DNA from 2 places in the Cobetia sp. D5 genome. Region 2 is predicted to be linked to the other one. Evidence: riboswitches for the same ligand, from Rfam matches in the RefSeq annotation. Region 2 holds a riboswitch; the other holds the start of a gene.

Region 1 (7,124 bases), 1.8 Mb from region 2:
GGTCCAGCGTGGCGTGACATCTACGGCTGCCCTGAAACGGCAGTGCGGTTTTGGGGGCCGAGGGCTGCAGGCCGCGCATTGGCAGCCCGGGCACCAGGCTCTGGATCAGGATGGCCGAGAAGGCCCCGCTAGCCCGCAGGCGGCAGGCGAGCAGCCGGGTGCTGCGGCCGACAATCAGCAAGGCGCGTCTTCCGCCCAGTCGCAGGATGAGGAAGGCTTGCCGCGCTGTCAGGGCTGTCGGCGATGGCTTTCCACCCAGAGTGTCGACTTCTGTCGCCAGGCAGATCAGGCACGCGCGCTGGGCGGGCGCCTGCTCTGCAAACGCTGTCGCGACGCCTCATGCCAGTGAGGCAGCAGCACGGCGCTATCCTCAAGTTCAGGCTTTCAGCTTCGGGCTTCTGCCTCAGCCCTCTGTCCTAGCCCTTTATCCTCCCAGCCCTATGGCCCAGCACTTTGGCCCAGTCTGGCGTTCCAGGGCGTGGTGTGTGGCATGACGGGGCCCCAAGGCGTCAATTTTCTTTTCAACTTCTGATTGTTTTTCTCCAGTGCAATCAAGCCACTGCATCAACCAGGGCGTACAGATCAGTCGTTGCGATGTTTTTGATGTTGCAGTGCAACAAAGACTGTCTTATGCTGCGTTGCAGCGAGGATGGAACCTGGTCGATAGCACTATCTGACCGCGACGGCTCGATAGTGACGGCTTGATAATGATGGCTCGGTCACTACGGTGCACCAGCCCGGTTCAGTCCTGATAACCGAACGGAGCAACGCTCCGGTTCATTTCAGCGTGATGCCAATACCCTGGAGGGTGCCTACATGTTCAATGCCAACTTCGAGAAGTCCGCTCAGCAGTTCGACGATATGTTCCTGTCTCCGCTGCGTGCGTTCAGCGCCCTGAGCATCGATTACAGCGAGAAGCTGATCGGCGCACAGATGGAACTGACCAAGTCCTATGCTGATGCTTCCCTGACCCAGGCGCGTTCCATGCTCGAGATCAAGGACAGCGAAGGTCTGAAGAACTTCGTCAAGGAGCAGCAGGAAACCGTCAAGACTCTGGGCGAGAAGCTGCAGAACGACACCCAGAAAGTGGTCGAGCTGAACCAGGAATACGCCAAGAAAGGTCAGGAACTGGCAGAAAGCAACGCCAAGTCCGCCTCCGAGGCCATGCAGAAAGTCGCCAAGTAAGCGACTGCTGCCGACGCTCTCAGGCGAGCGTCCCCAACGCCCATCCGGTCTTCCGGGTGGGCGTTCGCGTGTCTGGGATATCGCTGAGCAGGTGGGGAGGCGCGCGACGCTAGCGGCGAGCGCTGCCTTGGGCCACAATGACCTGCCACGCCGCCGGTGATTGCCGGCGGCATTTATTCGATCAGTGACAGGTGATAGACATGGCACAGGCCACAGCGCGTCATATTCTCGTTTCCAGCGAAGAACAGTGTGCAGCTCTCAAGACCGAAATCGAGAACGGCCGCGATTTCGCTGATGCCGCTCGCGAGCACTCCTCCTGCCCGTCCGGCCGCAGTGGCGGCGACCTGGGTGCCTTCGGCCCGGGCATGATGGTCAAGGAATTCGACGAAGTCGTGTTCAGCGCCCCGATCAACACCGTGCAGGGCCCGGTGAAGACCCAGTTCGGTTATCACCTGCTGGAAGTCACCAGCCGCACGTGAGCCTTCTGTCACGCTCATGAGATGTCATGAGCGTGTGGCAGGATGTGACGAAAACGCCCCGACCATCACTGGTCGGGGCGTTTTTTGTGTCGCTCGGAATGTCAGCCTTCCTGTGCGTCAGGCACTTGGCTAGACCTCCTGATAGAGCTGGCTGCCTTCACGCTTGAACTTGTCGGCCTGCTCCTGCATGCCGGCCATCACGCTGTCGGCATCGCCGGTCAGACCATGCTCATTGGCGTAATCGCGCACTTCCTGGGTGATCTTCATCGAGCAGAACTTCGGCCCGCACATGGAGCAGAAGTGGGCGACCTTGGCCGAGTCCTTGGGCAGCGTCTCGTCGTGGAAGCTGCGCGCGGTGTCCGGGTCCAGGCCCAGATTGAACTGGTCTTCCCAGCGGAACTCGAAGCGTGCCTTGGAGAGCGCATTGTCACGGCGTTGCGCGCCCGGGTGGCCCTTGGCCAGATCGGCGGCATGCGCGGCGATCTTGTAGGTGATGATGCCGGTCTTGACGTCGTCCTTGTTGGGCAAGCCCAGGTGCTCCTTGGGGGTCACGTAGCAGAGCATGGCGCAGCCGAACCAGCCGATCATCGCGGCACCAATGCCGGAGGTGATGTGGTCGTAGCCCGGGGCGATGTCGGTGGTCAGCGGGCCGAGGGTGTAGAAGGGCGCCTCGTCACACTCGCTGAGCTGCTTGTCCATGTTCTCCTTGATCAGGTGCATCGGCACGTGACCCGGGCCCTCGATCATGACCTGGACATCGTGCTGCCAGGCGATCTTGGTCAGCTCGCCAAGCGTCTCGAGCTCACCGAACTGGGCGGCGTCATTGGCATCGGCCACCGAGCCCGGGCGCAGGCCATCGCCCAGTGACAGGCTGATGTCGTAGGCCTTGCAGATCTCGCAGATGTCCTCGAAGTGACGATAGAGGAAGCTTTCCTCGTGATGTGCCAGACACCACTTGGCCATGATCGAGCCGCCGCGCGAGACGATGCCGGTCACGCGGCTGGCGGTCAGCGGCACATAGCGCAGCAGGACGCCGGCGTGGATGGTGAAATAGTCGACGCCTTGCTCGGCCTGCTCGATCAGCGTGTCGCGGAAGATCTCCCAATCGAGGTTCTCGGCCACGCCATCGACCTTCTCCAGCGCCTGATAGATCGGCACCGTGCCGATGGGCACGGGAGAGTTGCGCAGAATCCATTCACGGGTCTCGTGGATGTTGGCGCCGGTCGAGAGGTCCATCACGGTGTCGGAACCCCAGCGGATCGCCCAGGTCATTTTGTCGACCTCTTCCTCGATGGAGGAGGTGACCGCCGAGTTGCCCAGGTTGCCGTTGACCTTCACCAGGAAGTTGCGGCCGATGATCATCGGCTCGCTTTCCGGGTGATTGATGTTGGCGGGAATGATGGCGCGGCCGCATGCGACTTCCTCACGCACGAATTCGGCGGTGATCTCGTCGGGCAGGTTGGCGCCGAAGCTGTGGCCCGGGTGCTGGTGGCCCAGAATGCTCTCGACGGATTCGCTGCCCTGATATTCCTCACGCAGCGCGATACGACGCTGATTCTCGCGAATCGCGATGTATTCCATCTCCGGGGTGATGATGCCCTGGCGCGCGTAGTGCAGCTGGGTGACATTCTTGCCCGGCAGGGCACGACGCGGGCGGTGGTCCAGCTCGAAGCGCAGGGACGACAGGCGCAGGTCGGCCTGGCGCACGCGACCATATTCACTGCTCAGCTGATTGAGCTGTTCGGTATCACCGCGTTCCTCGATCCACTTCTCGCGCAGCGGCGCCAGGCCCCGGCGGATGTCGATCTCGACCGCCGGATCGGTGTAGGGGCCGGAGGTATCGTAGACGACGATCGGCGGGTTCTCTTCCAGGCCGCTGGAGGTCTGGGTCGGCGAGCAGCCGATCTCGCGCATGGGCACGCGGATGTCCGGACGGGAGCCTTCGATATAGATCTTGCGCGAGCCGCTCAGCGGCGCGATGGCGGCGGCGTCGACTCGTGCTTCGCTGGCGAGATGGCGGCTGCCATCCTTGCGACCGGCGCGCGCGCGTGCCTTGGGGGCAGCCTCAGGCTGCGAGGCGAGCGGTGACTCGGCGGCGTTGGTGGCTTGCGGGTCTTGTGTCGTCGGGGCAGTGCTCATGCAGGTCTCCTCAAAGGGCGACGTCACGGCTGACGTCATCATGGGAAGACCGTGCGCAGGGAGAGGATGGTCGTCGCCGACTCCTTGCCAGCAGGTGGCCCGGGAGCGAGGCGGCCGCGCGCAGCGGCTGGCCATCAGCTTGATTCCTACGCCGGTCCTAACCGGTTCAGGTTCCACGGGACCCCTTGCTGGCAAGCTCGCGCGTCAGGGCGGCGAAGCATGCATGCAGGATCTCAGCCGGTTCCACCGGCACCCCGTCAAGCGTGTGCAGATTTCAATGCGAGGGTGTTGCCCGAAGCGTCAGGCTTGCCACGGGGAGCATTCTCGCATCCAGGCTCTGTTGGCCTGTCAGTCGTGCCATCCATGGGGATGGCGTCATCCCGAGCGGCTCATGGCGAGTGCCGGGACGTCAGTCTGTGATGACTCAAGCGCGATCGAGGCCCATCTGCCAGAAGTCGATCTCGAGTCGCGTGGCGTCCCGGAAGACATCGACCAGCTCACCCAGTCGGCGCTCCGAGGCCTCCGAGAGGCGCGCATCCAGCCATTCGCGCTCGGCTTCGACGGCTTCCTTGAAGTCATCGCTTGAGTACATCGCGATCCAGTCCGCGTATGGGTTGTTCTCGATCTCGGTGGTGTCCTGATCGAGCAGCCACTCGGCGATCTCGCCGTAGCCGATCAGGCAGGGCGCGAGCGCCACGTGCAGATCGAGCAGGTCGCCGCGCTGGCCGCAATCGAGCACGTAACGGGTATAGGCCAGGGTGGCGCGGGATTCCGGCAGCTCGCTCAGGTCATCCTCGCTGATGCCCCACTCGCTGCAGTAGCCGATATGCAGATCGAGCTCGGTATTGAGGATGGTGTCGAGACTGGCCGTGGCCTGACGCAGCTCCGCGAGGGTGCGGCTCTTGTAGGCGGCCAGCGCCCAGGCACGCGCGAAGTGGATCAGGAACAGGTAGTCCTGCTGCAGGTAATGGCGGAAGGACTCCTCCGGCAGACGACCTTCGCCCAGCTGGCGAACGAAGTCGTGCTCGAGATAGTCACGCCATTCCTCGGCGCAGGCACTGGTCAGGTCGTTGAAACTAGGCATGACGCATCCCTCGGTGAGCGTGCTGACGACCCGTAATGGGGCGGCAGGTCTCTGGCGCAAGCGTGGCCAGTACCGGAACAGGAGCAGGGGAAAAGCGGGGGAGGTGCCGACAGTCACCGTGAGAAAGTGGTGACGATATCGAGTGGCATCGCTTCGCGCTTGATCCCTACGCCGGTACTAGCCGGATCAGGTTCGGCGGGATCGTCATTCACGCAAGGACGTTGCCTGCGCATGACATCTCAGCCGGTCTTACCGGCACCCCGTCAAGCTGTGACATGTGAGTCACGATGCAGCGAGTGTAACAGCCCTGCGGCGTAGAAGAAGGGCAGTGTGAGCAAAAATGCATACGACTTTGGGAGGCATGCCGAACCTGTGATGAGCCTCAAGCGGGCTTATTTATGGAAAGTCTCAAGCGGCAAGGTCGGCCATGAGTGCCGGCAGGTGGCGCGACAGTCGCGCAAGGTCACGCGGCTCATCGACATCCCAGCTGGTCGGCAGGCAAGCGGCCGTTCTCCCCGCCCGGGCCAGCAGCGCCAGAGTGTCCCGGCAGACATGGGCATGGCTCCAGTGGGGCAGCAGGAAGGCTTGCGGGCAGGGCGCCTTGAGGCCGATCAAGCCATAGCCACCATCGTCGGTGGGCTGCAGCACCGCGTCGTGAGTGCGCAGTCTGTGGGCTGCCTCGCGCAGCCGCTGGCTATCCAGCGCTGGCAGGTCGGAGCCCATCAGCAACACCGGCCCCTCGGGCAGATGTCGGGCCATGGCCCGGGACATTCGCTCACCGAGCTCCCCCTGCGGCTGTGCCTCGAAGGTGAGGTCGGCAGTGGCATCGACAACGCTTCGCAGCCGGGCTTCCAGCGCTGCCCGCAGAGCCGCCTGTTCAGGTGCCTGACTCGACGGCTCGGCAGAGGGCGTCAGCATCACCACGACCTTGCCGAGGCGCGCGGCGCAGGCGTGGTCAACGATATGGCTCAGCATCCGCGCATAGAGTCGAGCTGCGCCCTCGGGGCCGAGTGCGGGGATCAGGCGTGTCTTGCAGTGGCCGGCGATGGGCAGGCGACCGAAGATGATGAGAGTCGGGCGCACCTCTGACGCGGCATCAGCGGTGGGCAAGGTAGGCAACACCGCATCACGCATGTGGCATGCCGCGCTGCTCACAGGCCTGCGCCGCGGCGCGATAGCCGTAAAGGCGTGCCAGGCGTGCAGGGGAGACGCCACACCAGGCCGCCAGCCGCAGTCCCCACATCTTGACGATGGTGCGCCAGACGCCGTGGGTCTCCCAGCGTCGACCGCTGGTCGTGACACGCGCGGTCAGGTTCATTGGCGGGGTCAGATGCTTGAGATGGGCACTCAGCCAGATATCTTCCATCAGTGGCATGTCGGCAAAGCCGCCGATGGCCTCGAAGGTCGAGCGCTTCACGAACTGGGTCTGGTCGCCCGTGCTGATGCTGGTCAGCCGCGAGCGCAGATTCATCATGGCGGCGATCATCGGTAACCACGGCGACTCGCCCTTGATGCTGACATCGAAGCGGCCCCAGTCGCTGCGGCGATGCGTCGTGATGGCCTCCTTGAGCAATGCCAGCGCATTGTCGGGCAAGTCGGTATCGGCATGCAGAAACAGCAGCCATTCTCCGCGTGCACGCGCGGCTCCGGCATTCATCTGGCGTGCCCGGCCCGGCTCACTGCTCAGCACGGCATCACACAGCGGTCGGGCCAGTGAGGGGGTGCCATCCGTCGAGCCACCATCCACCACGATCACTTCACAGTCACCCCCCGCGCGCAGGCGACTCAGGGCAATCAGGGTTTGCACGATGCCGGCTGCCTCGTCATGCACCGGCATCACGATGCTCAGCCAGGGAGCGCGCGTCAGGTGCGTGCATGTGCTCGACAGGGAGTCCCGGCTGGCGGACGTCCGTGATGCTGGGGGTGGCTGCTGGTTCATGGCGGCAGGCTCCGACGATGGCGTATTCGTTGGATCATACGCAGGAGTTCGTAGGCTGGATGCACGGGCGAGATAGGCTCTATCAGCGCGTCATCGTTCAATAAACGCTTGGCGTCGACCCAGTGTCGCTCCATGGCCACACAATGCCTAGCTGGCCATTGGGTGCATGCGAGGGCACAGGACTACATTCCTGTAATTCGCAGGCGGGGCATGCAAGGCAGGTTTTCAGTATCTGTAGCAGGCAAGCGCTGCATTCATCGGCCCTATTTATAGGCCCTCTCCATAGGCCCTCTGCCAA
Region 2 (7,124 bases):
AGCCCTGGTCCGGGTGATTGATGATCCAGGCGGTGGCTTCGCCGACGGCGGCGAGGAAGCCGGCGTACTGTGCCTGCTTGCGCTCGTAGCTGTCGCTGTTGGCGACGAAGATCAGCTCGTCATAGGTCGGCACGCCTTCTTCCTCGATGTAGAAGGCGCGGCCCTTGACGCCTTCCTGGGCCATCTGGGCCAGCTCGAAGTTGCGGAAGGCGCCGGTGACGGCATCGACCTTGCGCGTCAGCAGGGACGGTGTCAGCGAGAAGTTGACGTTGGTCAGCGTGATGTCATCCAGCGTCAGGCCGCTGTGCTGCAGCATGGTGGAGAGCAGCACTTCCTCGACACCGCCCACCGAGTAGCCGACCCGCTTGCCCTTGAGGTCGGCGATCGACTGGATGTCGCTGTCGGCGCGCACCACCACCACATTCAGCGGCGTGGCGACCAGGGTGCCGATACGCACCAGCGGCAGGCCCTGATCGATCTGCAGGTGCAGCTGCGGCTGATAGCTGATGGCGATGTCGACGCGCTCGGCGGCGGCCAGCTTGGGCGGCACGCTCGGATCGGCGGGGGCGATCAGCTCGACATCAAGGCCGTGCTTCTTGAACAGGCCCAGCTCCTGCGCCAGCACCAGCGGGGCGTGACCGGGGTTGGTGTACCAGTCGAGCATGACCTTGAACTGTGTCAGCGGCTGCTCGGCGGTGGCAGCGTCCTTGGAGTTGTCCTCGACGACGTCCTTCGAGTCAGCATCAGCGCTCTGTTCGTCGCTGGCGGCTGGCGGGGCATCCGCGGCCGGTTCAGCACCGTTCTTGGCCTGCTCGGCGGCGCCGGCGGTCGCTTCGACGGCTTCCTGGCTTGCCACCGGCGCGGAGGCGGCCGAGTCACCGTTCACTCCGACCTCGGCCTGCTGAGCGACGATTTCCGGCGCTGACTGGGTGCTGGTGGCGGGTTCTGCCTCGGCGGCGTGGGCCGACATGGCGGTGGCTGGCAGGCTGCTCAGGCACAGCGTGGTCAGCAGGGTGGCGAAGGCGGTGGACAGCAGCGAGGCACGCGGTGAACGTGTCGGCTGCGCTTTGCGCCGTGGCGCCGATGACGAAAGAGACATGGCGGAGTTCCTTGTGATCACAGGGTAGTGGTGCTGCCGTTCGTGGGCGGCAGTCGTCAGGCTCATGCAATTTGTGTCGAGCGTCGTTGCGTCTTTCGGTTACGCGATCTTGCGGTCTTGCGGTAGTTACTCGAAGCCCAGGCGTGTCAGCTCAGGCGTGTCAGCCGGTCGCGGTGCCAGGGCATCAGGGCGCGCAGCAGCGCATCCAGCGAGAAATAGAGCAGCAGGGAGAAGGCGACCAGCACCAGCAGGGCGGCGAACATGAGGTCGATTTCCATGCGCGCGTTGGCATTGAGCATCAGATAGCCCAGCCCCTGACTGGCACCGGCCCATTCCCCGATGACGGCGCCGATGGGGGCGGCGGTCGCGGCCATGCGTATGCCGGAGGCCAGTGCCGGCAGCGCGGCGGGCAACTGGATGTGGATCAGTCGGCGCCATGGACTGGCGCCCAGGGTATGGGCAAGATCCAGCCAGCCCTGTCGGGTCTGGCGCAGGCCGTCGTAGCCGGTGGAGGCGACCGGGAAATAGATGATCAGCGTCGCCATCACCACCTTGGACAGCATGTCATAGCCGAGCCACAGCACCAGCAGCGGCGCGATCGCGAACAGCGGTATCACCTGGCTGATCAGCAGCATCGGCAGCAGCGTGCGGCGCAGGCGGGGAATGAAGGCCAGCGCCAGCGCGGTGGCAAGGCCGAGCAGAATGCCCAGCACCAGCCCGGCCAGTATCTCGCTGATGGTGACGCCAGCGTGATGAGCCAGCAGCGGCGCCTTCTGGATCAGCACCTCGAGCACGGCCTGCGGCGTGGGCAGAATGTAGGGCGGTACGGCGGTAACGGCAATGATCAGCTGCCACAGCCCCAGCAGGAGCAGCGCGCTGATGACGAGGTGACGCATGGCGTGCAGACGTTTCATGCGGCCTCCTCGCTATCGCGCAGGCGGGCGATCAGTTGCGCCTGCGCCGGTGGCAGGGCCGGGTCATCCAGTGGCACAGGGCGTGCGGCACCAAGCCCCGGCAGGCGTTCCAGCTCGGCGCCGTGGCCCGGGAGGCTCGATGGGCGCAGCACCAGCAGTTGATCGGCGAGGCGCAATGCCTCCAGTGGGTCATGGGTCACCATCAGGACGGTGCGGCCCTTGAGCAGGCGGCTGGCCAGATCATGCAGCTCCAGACGGGTGATGGCATCCACCGCCGAGAACGGCTCATCCATCATCACGACCGGTGCCTGCTGGTAGAGCGTGCGAGCGAGGGCGACGCGCTGGCGCTGACCGCCGGAGAGGGCGTCCGGCCAGGCCTGCTCACGGCCCTCAAGCCCGACCGCGGCCAGCAGTTCATGGGCAAGCTTGCGATTGCGCGGCCGCCGGCGCAGGTCATCGCCCAGCCACAGGTTGTCGATGACGCGCCGCCACGGCAGCAACAGGTCCTGCTGCGCCATCCAGGCCACGCGGTCGGTCAGCGGCTGACCGTCATCGGTGGCGAGGTCGAGCTGATGGAGGTCTGACATCTCCAGGCCGGCCAGCAGGCGCAGCAGCGAGCTCTTGCCGCAGCCGGAGCGCCCCAGCAGTGCCGTCCAGCTACCGGCTTCCAGACGTGCGGAGATATCGCGGAACAGCGTGTGGCCGGCGTAATCGATTCGTGCGTTGTTGAGGGTGAGTCCCAGCGACACAGGCAATTCCGTGGTCAGGCGGCGTGCCGGCAGGAGGAAGCAGGTGACGCGCCATGCAGGGCACGCGTCGGGGATTCCCTCCGCCGGTATCAACCGGATCAGGTTCCAGGGGTTGTCGCGCGACGTATCGCTGCGGCTCTCAGCCCATCCTCGGGCACCCCCATCCAGGTCGACAGTGTAACGTCACTCTCTTGCTGGTGTCTTGTCCGACGCGGGTCAGGGGCGGGGGGCGAGTCCGGTGGGCAGGGCAGAGGTGGGCAGGGCAGAGGTGGGCAGGGCAGAGGTGGCGTGCGAAACGGACTATGCCGATGTGCCACGCCTTGGGTATGCTGAGCTTTACTGTAACAAGACGTATAGCCCTAGGAGATCATCATGCCCGACACACCGGATCTCTCGACCTGTTCCAGTTATCCCGTTCCCCCACGGCGGCCGAGCACGGCTGAGGCCGTGGGCGAGCCGCGTCCCGTGCCCAGGGGCTGGCCCGAGGAGTCACTGACCCGACGGCTCTCGACCTATCTGGGTCAACCGCTCGAGCCGCTGGCACTCGCCTGGCCGGATAGCGCCAACTGGCTATGGCGCCAGCGTGGCGGCACGCCCGGCCTCATCAAGCTGGCGCGCACCGGCCCAGACCATGACCCCTTCTGGCGCGCCATGCGCGGGGTCTTCGGCGCCGATCGCTGGGCGACGCCGGAGGGGCTGACGCGACTGGCGGGCGCCTTGCCCGCGCGTTTGCCGATTCCGCCACTGCCCCTGACCTTTCTGGGGCGTCTCGATGGCGCGCCCATCTGGCACCTGCCGTGGTCCAGCGGGCAGCCGAGCGATCTCAGCATCACTTTCTGTGAGCTGCTCGGCGACCAGCTCGGTCGCCTGCATCAGGATACGGTGTCGGGCTTCGGTCAGCCGCTGGCGCAGCCGATGCCGCTGTTGCACTGGAATACCCGCGTCACGCGCTTTCTCGCCCATCACCCGCGTCGCGCGGAGCTTGGCACGCTGCTCAAGCGCACCTTCCCGGCACCGACTCGCGCGGTGTGGTGTCTGCCGGACATGCGTGCCGATCAATACCTGTGCGCCGCCACCGGCTGGGTATGGAGCGATTGGGAGGCGCTGGTGTGGGCGCCGATCGAGTTCGACTGGGCGCTGGTGGAGTTGCTGCTGGAAACGCCGGAGCAGCGTCAGGCCTTCATGAAGGGCTATTCGCGCCATGGGCGCATGATCGATCTCGATGGCCAGCGTGAACTGTGTCGTGCGCTGTTGTGGGCGATGGAGGCCTTCGGTCCGCGGTCCTATGCTGAGCTTGCGGCAGCCCCTGCCTGGGTCTCGCCGCGCAGCCTGGCGTGAAATCCGCGTGCTGCACGCTGCAAGTACATGAAAGGTGTGAAATTTCTCTGCAGCCCCATCGCTGACATGGAATACTGTGGGTGAGTCGTCGTGGACGTCACTCGAGATCTGATGTAGGGCTTGGCGGGGGAGCACTCGTGGTAGAGAACCTGAATTATTATTTCTTGCTGGCAGGCACGCTGATCGCCTTGAGCGTGTTGGCCAGCCGCGTCTCGGCGCGTCTTGGCATGCCGCTGCTACTGCTGTTCCTCGGCCTTGGCATGCTGGCGGGTGAAGATGGCGTACTGGGCATCCAGTTCGACGACGCCTCATCCGCTTACATGATCGGTAACCTGGCGCTGGCGCTCATTTTGCTCGACGGCGGCCTGCGCACGCGGCTGTCCACGTTTCGTGCCGGCCTGAAACCGGCGCTGGTGCTGGCCACCGTCGGGGTCTTCATGACCAGTGGTCTGGTGGGCCTTCTGGCCATGTGGCTGTTTGATCTCACCCTGATCGAAGGCCTGCTGGTCGGGGCCATCGTCGGCTCCACCGATGCCGCGGCGGTCTTCTCGCTGCTGGGCGGTCAGGGCGTTCACCTCAATGAACGTGTCGGTGCGACGCTGGAAATCGAGTCCGGCACCAACGACCCGATGGCGATCTTCCTGACCATCACGCTGGCCGAGATCCTGACCGGTCAGCTCTCCGGCGTCGCGTCGGGCATCATGAGCTTCCTGCTGCAGTTCGGTGTCGGCGCCGCCATGGGGATCGCCGGCGGCTGGTTGATCGCCCGTCTGATGCGCTATCTGGACCTCGCGCCCGGCCTCTATTCGCTGCTGGCGCTGGCGCTGGGTCTGAGCCTGTTCGCCACCACCAACGAGATGGGCGGCAGCGGTTTCCTTGCCATCTATCTGTGCGGCCTGATGATCGGCAATCACCCCGGGCGGCATCTGGAGCACATCCTGCCGGTGCATGATGGCCTGGCGCATCTCTCGCAGATCGTGCTGTTCCTGATGCTGGGCCTTTTGGTCTCGCCCTCGACCATGCTGCAGTTCGCGCTGCCGGCCGCCATCCTCAGCGTGGCGCTGATTCTGGTGGTGCGCCCGCTGGCGGTCATCCTGTGTCTCAAGCCGTTCTTCCGCTTCCGCTGGCGTGAGCTGTGGTTCATCAGCTGGGTCGGGTTGCGAGGGGCGGTGCCGATCGTGCTGGCGATCTTCCCGGTGATCACCGGGGTCGAGAATGCCGGTCTCTACTTCAATGTCGCCTTCTTCGTGGTCATCATCTCGCTGCTGGTGCAGGGCTCGTCGCTGGCGCCGATGGCACGCAAGCTGCGGGTGGTGGTGCCGCCGGGCGCACAGCCCAGTCGCCGCAACCTGCTCGGCATCATGCCGGTCAATGACTACGAGATGCTGGTCTATCGCGTCGACAACACGGCGCTGGAAGGCGTGGCGCTGCGCATGCTGCGCTTCCCGTCGGGGGCCAAGGTCGGGGCGCTGTTCCGCAACAAGGTGCTGATCCACCCCAAGGGCAGCACCTGTCTGCATCAGCAGGATGTGCTGTGCGTGGTGGGGCGCTCCTGTGATGTGCCGAGCCTCAACCGCATGTTCAATGGCGAGAGTCTGCAGCACGAGCAACGTGCCTTCTTCGGGACCTTCACGCTGGAAGGCGATGCCAACATGCAGGATATCGCCGATGTCTACGGCTTGACGCTCTCCCAGGGCGAGCACCACCTGACCATCGCCGAATTCATCACCCGTCGAGTCGGCGGGGTGCCGGTGGTCGGCGACGATGTCGACTGGCATGGCATCCACTGGGTGGTGAACGAGGTGGAAGGCAATCGCATCACCAAGGTCGGCCTGCGACTGCACTGAGTCCGTGTCTGAGCCTGAATCTGTGTCAGGGCCTGCACCTGCGCTTCACACACTACGACGCCCCCATTGCACTGCGTGTAATGGGGGCGTCGTGTTTGGACTCATCAATATCGTATTCTGTTGATGTCAGGCCAATTTGTCCGTGACAGCGCCTGGCCACCGATTGTGGCCAGCGACAAGGAGGTGACTACATGGCCAGCCCACACCCTCATCTCGCGGGCTTTCTGCGACGATTCGAGCAATTCCCGCTCGGACTCACGGCGGATGAGAAGACCTTTCATGCCACCTTCAACGTGGTCTACGTGCTGGCGGTCAGTTGCCATCTGCTCTACGCCATCCTGCTGTTGTGGCTGGGCGAGATGGGCATTCTGGCGCTGAATCTGGCGATGCTGATCGTCGATCTGGTCTGTCTGCAGCTGCACCGTGCTCGCCGTGAAGCCCTGGCGGCCACGCTGATGGCGCTGGGCACCTGCGCGCAGATCAGCTTCTCGTTGCGCTATTTCGGCTCGGAAGCCGGGTTCGACTACTTCTACTTCGGCGCCTTGCTGTGCATCTACTCGATCCGCATGTCGTTCATGCGGCGCGTTCTTCTGTGCGCCGCCTGCCTGAGCATGCCGCTGCTGGCCTGCATCATCCTGATGCTGGAAGGGCCGACCAATCCGCTGCCCGCCGGCTGGATGCTGGCATTTCGCATCATCAATCTGGGCGTCTTGACCATCTTCTTCACGCTGGTGCTGGTGCAGATGGGCTGGTCGGTGGAGCGCCTGCAGCAGCGTTTCGAGACGGGAGGGCGCTTCGATGCGCTGACCGGCGCCCTGAGTCGCGCCGAGCTGGTCGACAGCGGGCGTGGCATGTTGATCAACAACGGGGCGCTGAGCGTGATGATGGTGGATGTCGACCATCTGGCGCTGATCAACGAGACCTGGGGTCGCCAGGCCGGCGATCAGGTGCTCAAGGAGCTGGTGCGGCGCATGCGCAGCATCCTGCGCGGGGAGGACCTGGTCGGGCGCTATGGCGGCGAGGAGTTCGTGCTGTTATGCCCGGGGCTGCATGGCGAGCGCGTCGATCAGGTGGCAGAGCGTCTGTGCAAGGGCGCCTCGGCGTTGCCGTTCGTCATCAATGACGGCCTCAACAGTCTGGATGTCAATCTGTCGATCGGTGTCGCCCAGCGTCAGTC

Evidence for each region. A riboswitch is a leader RNA that binds a small molecule or an ion and turns the genes downstream of it on or off. The one in region 2 is predicted to bind thiamine pyrophosphate.
Region 1: it holds a riboswitch for thiamine pyrophosphate, as region 2 does, so the genes downstream of both, tenA (thiaminase II) here and U0O11_RS05970 (ABC transporter ATP-binding protein) in region 2, are expected to answer to the same signal.

The regions. Positions count from the first base shown of each region.
Region 1 covers NZ_CP142020.1:3,180,107-3,187,230, reverse strand. Annotated here, with positions in the region: gene U0O11_RS13325 (nuclease-related domain-containing protein) at 1-349, shown strand, start outside; gene U0O11_RS13320 (phasin family protein) at 817-1,185, shown strand; gene U0O11_RS13315 (peptidylprolyl isomerase) at 1,386-1,664, shown strand; gene thiC (phosphomethylpyrimidine synthase ThiC) at 1,794-3,803, opposite strand; TPP riboswitch at 3,930-4,070, opposite strand; gene tenA (thiaminase II) at 4,228-4,887, opposite strand; TPP riboswitch at 5,034-5,160, opposite strand; gene U0O11_RS13300 (TIGR04282 family arsenosugar biosynthesis glycosyltransferase) at 5,296-6,021, opposite strand; gene U0O11_RS13295 (TIGR04283 family arsenosugar biosynthesis glycosyltransferase) at 6,014-6,724, opposite strand.
Region 2 covers NZ_CP142020.1:1,407,609-1,414,732, forward strand. Annotated here, with positions in the region: gene U0O11_RS05960 (ABC transporter substrate-binding protein) at 1-1,099, opposite strand, end outside; gene U0O11_RS05965 (ABC transporter permease) at 1,246-2,013, opposite strand; gene U0O11_RS05970 (ABC transporter ATP-binding protein) at 2,010-2,762, opposite strand; TPP riboswitch at 2,821-2,934, opposite strand; gene U0O11_RS05975 (hypothetical protein) at 3,135-4,100, shown strand; gene U0O11_RS05980 (potassium/proton antiporter) at 4,238-5,947, shown strand; gene U0O11_RS05985 (GGDEF domain-containing protein) at 6,139-7,124, shown strand, end outside.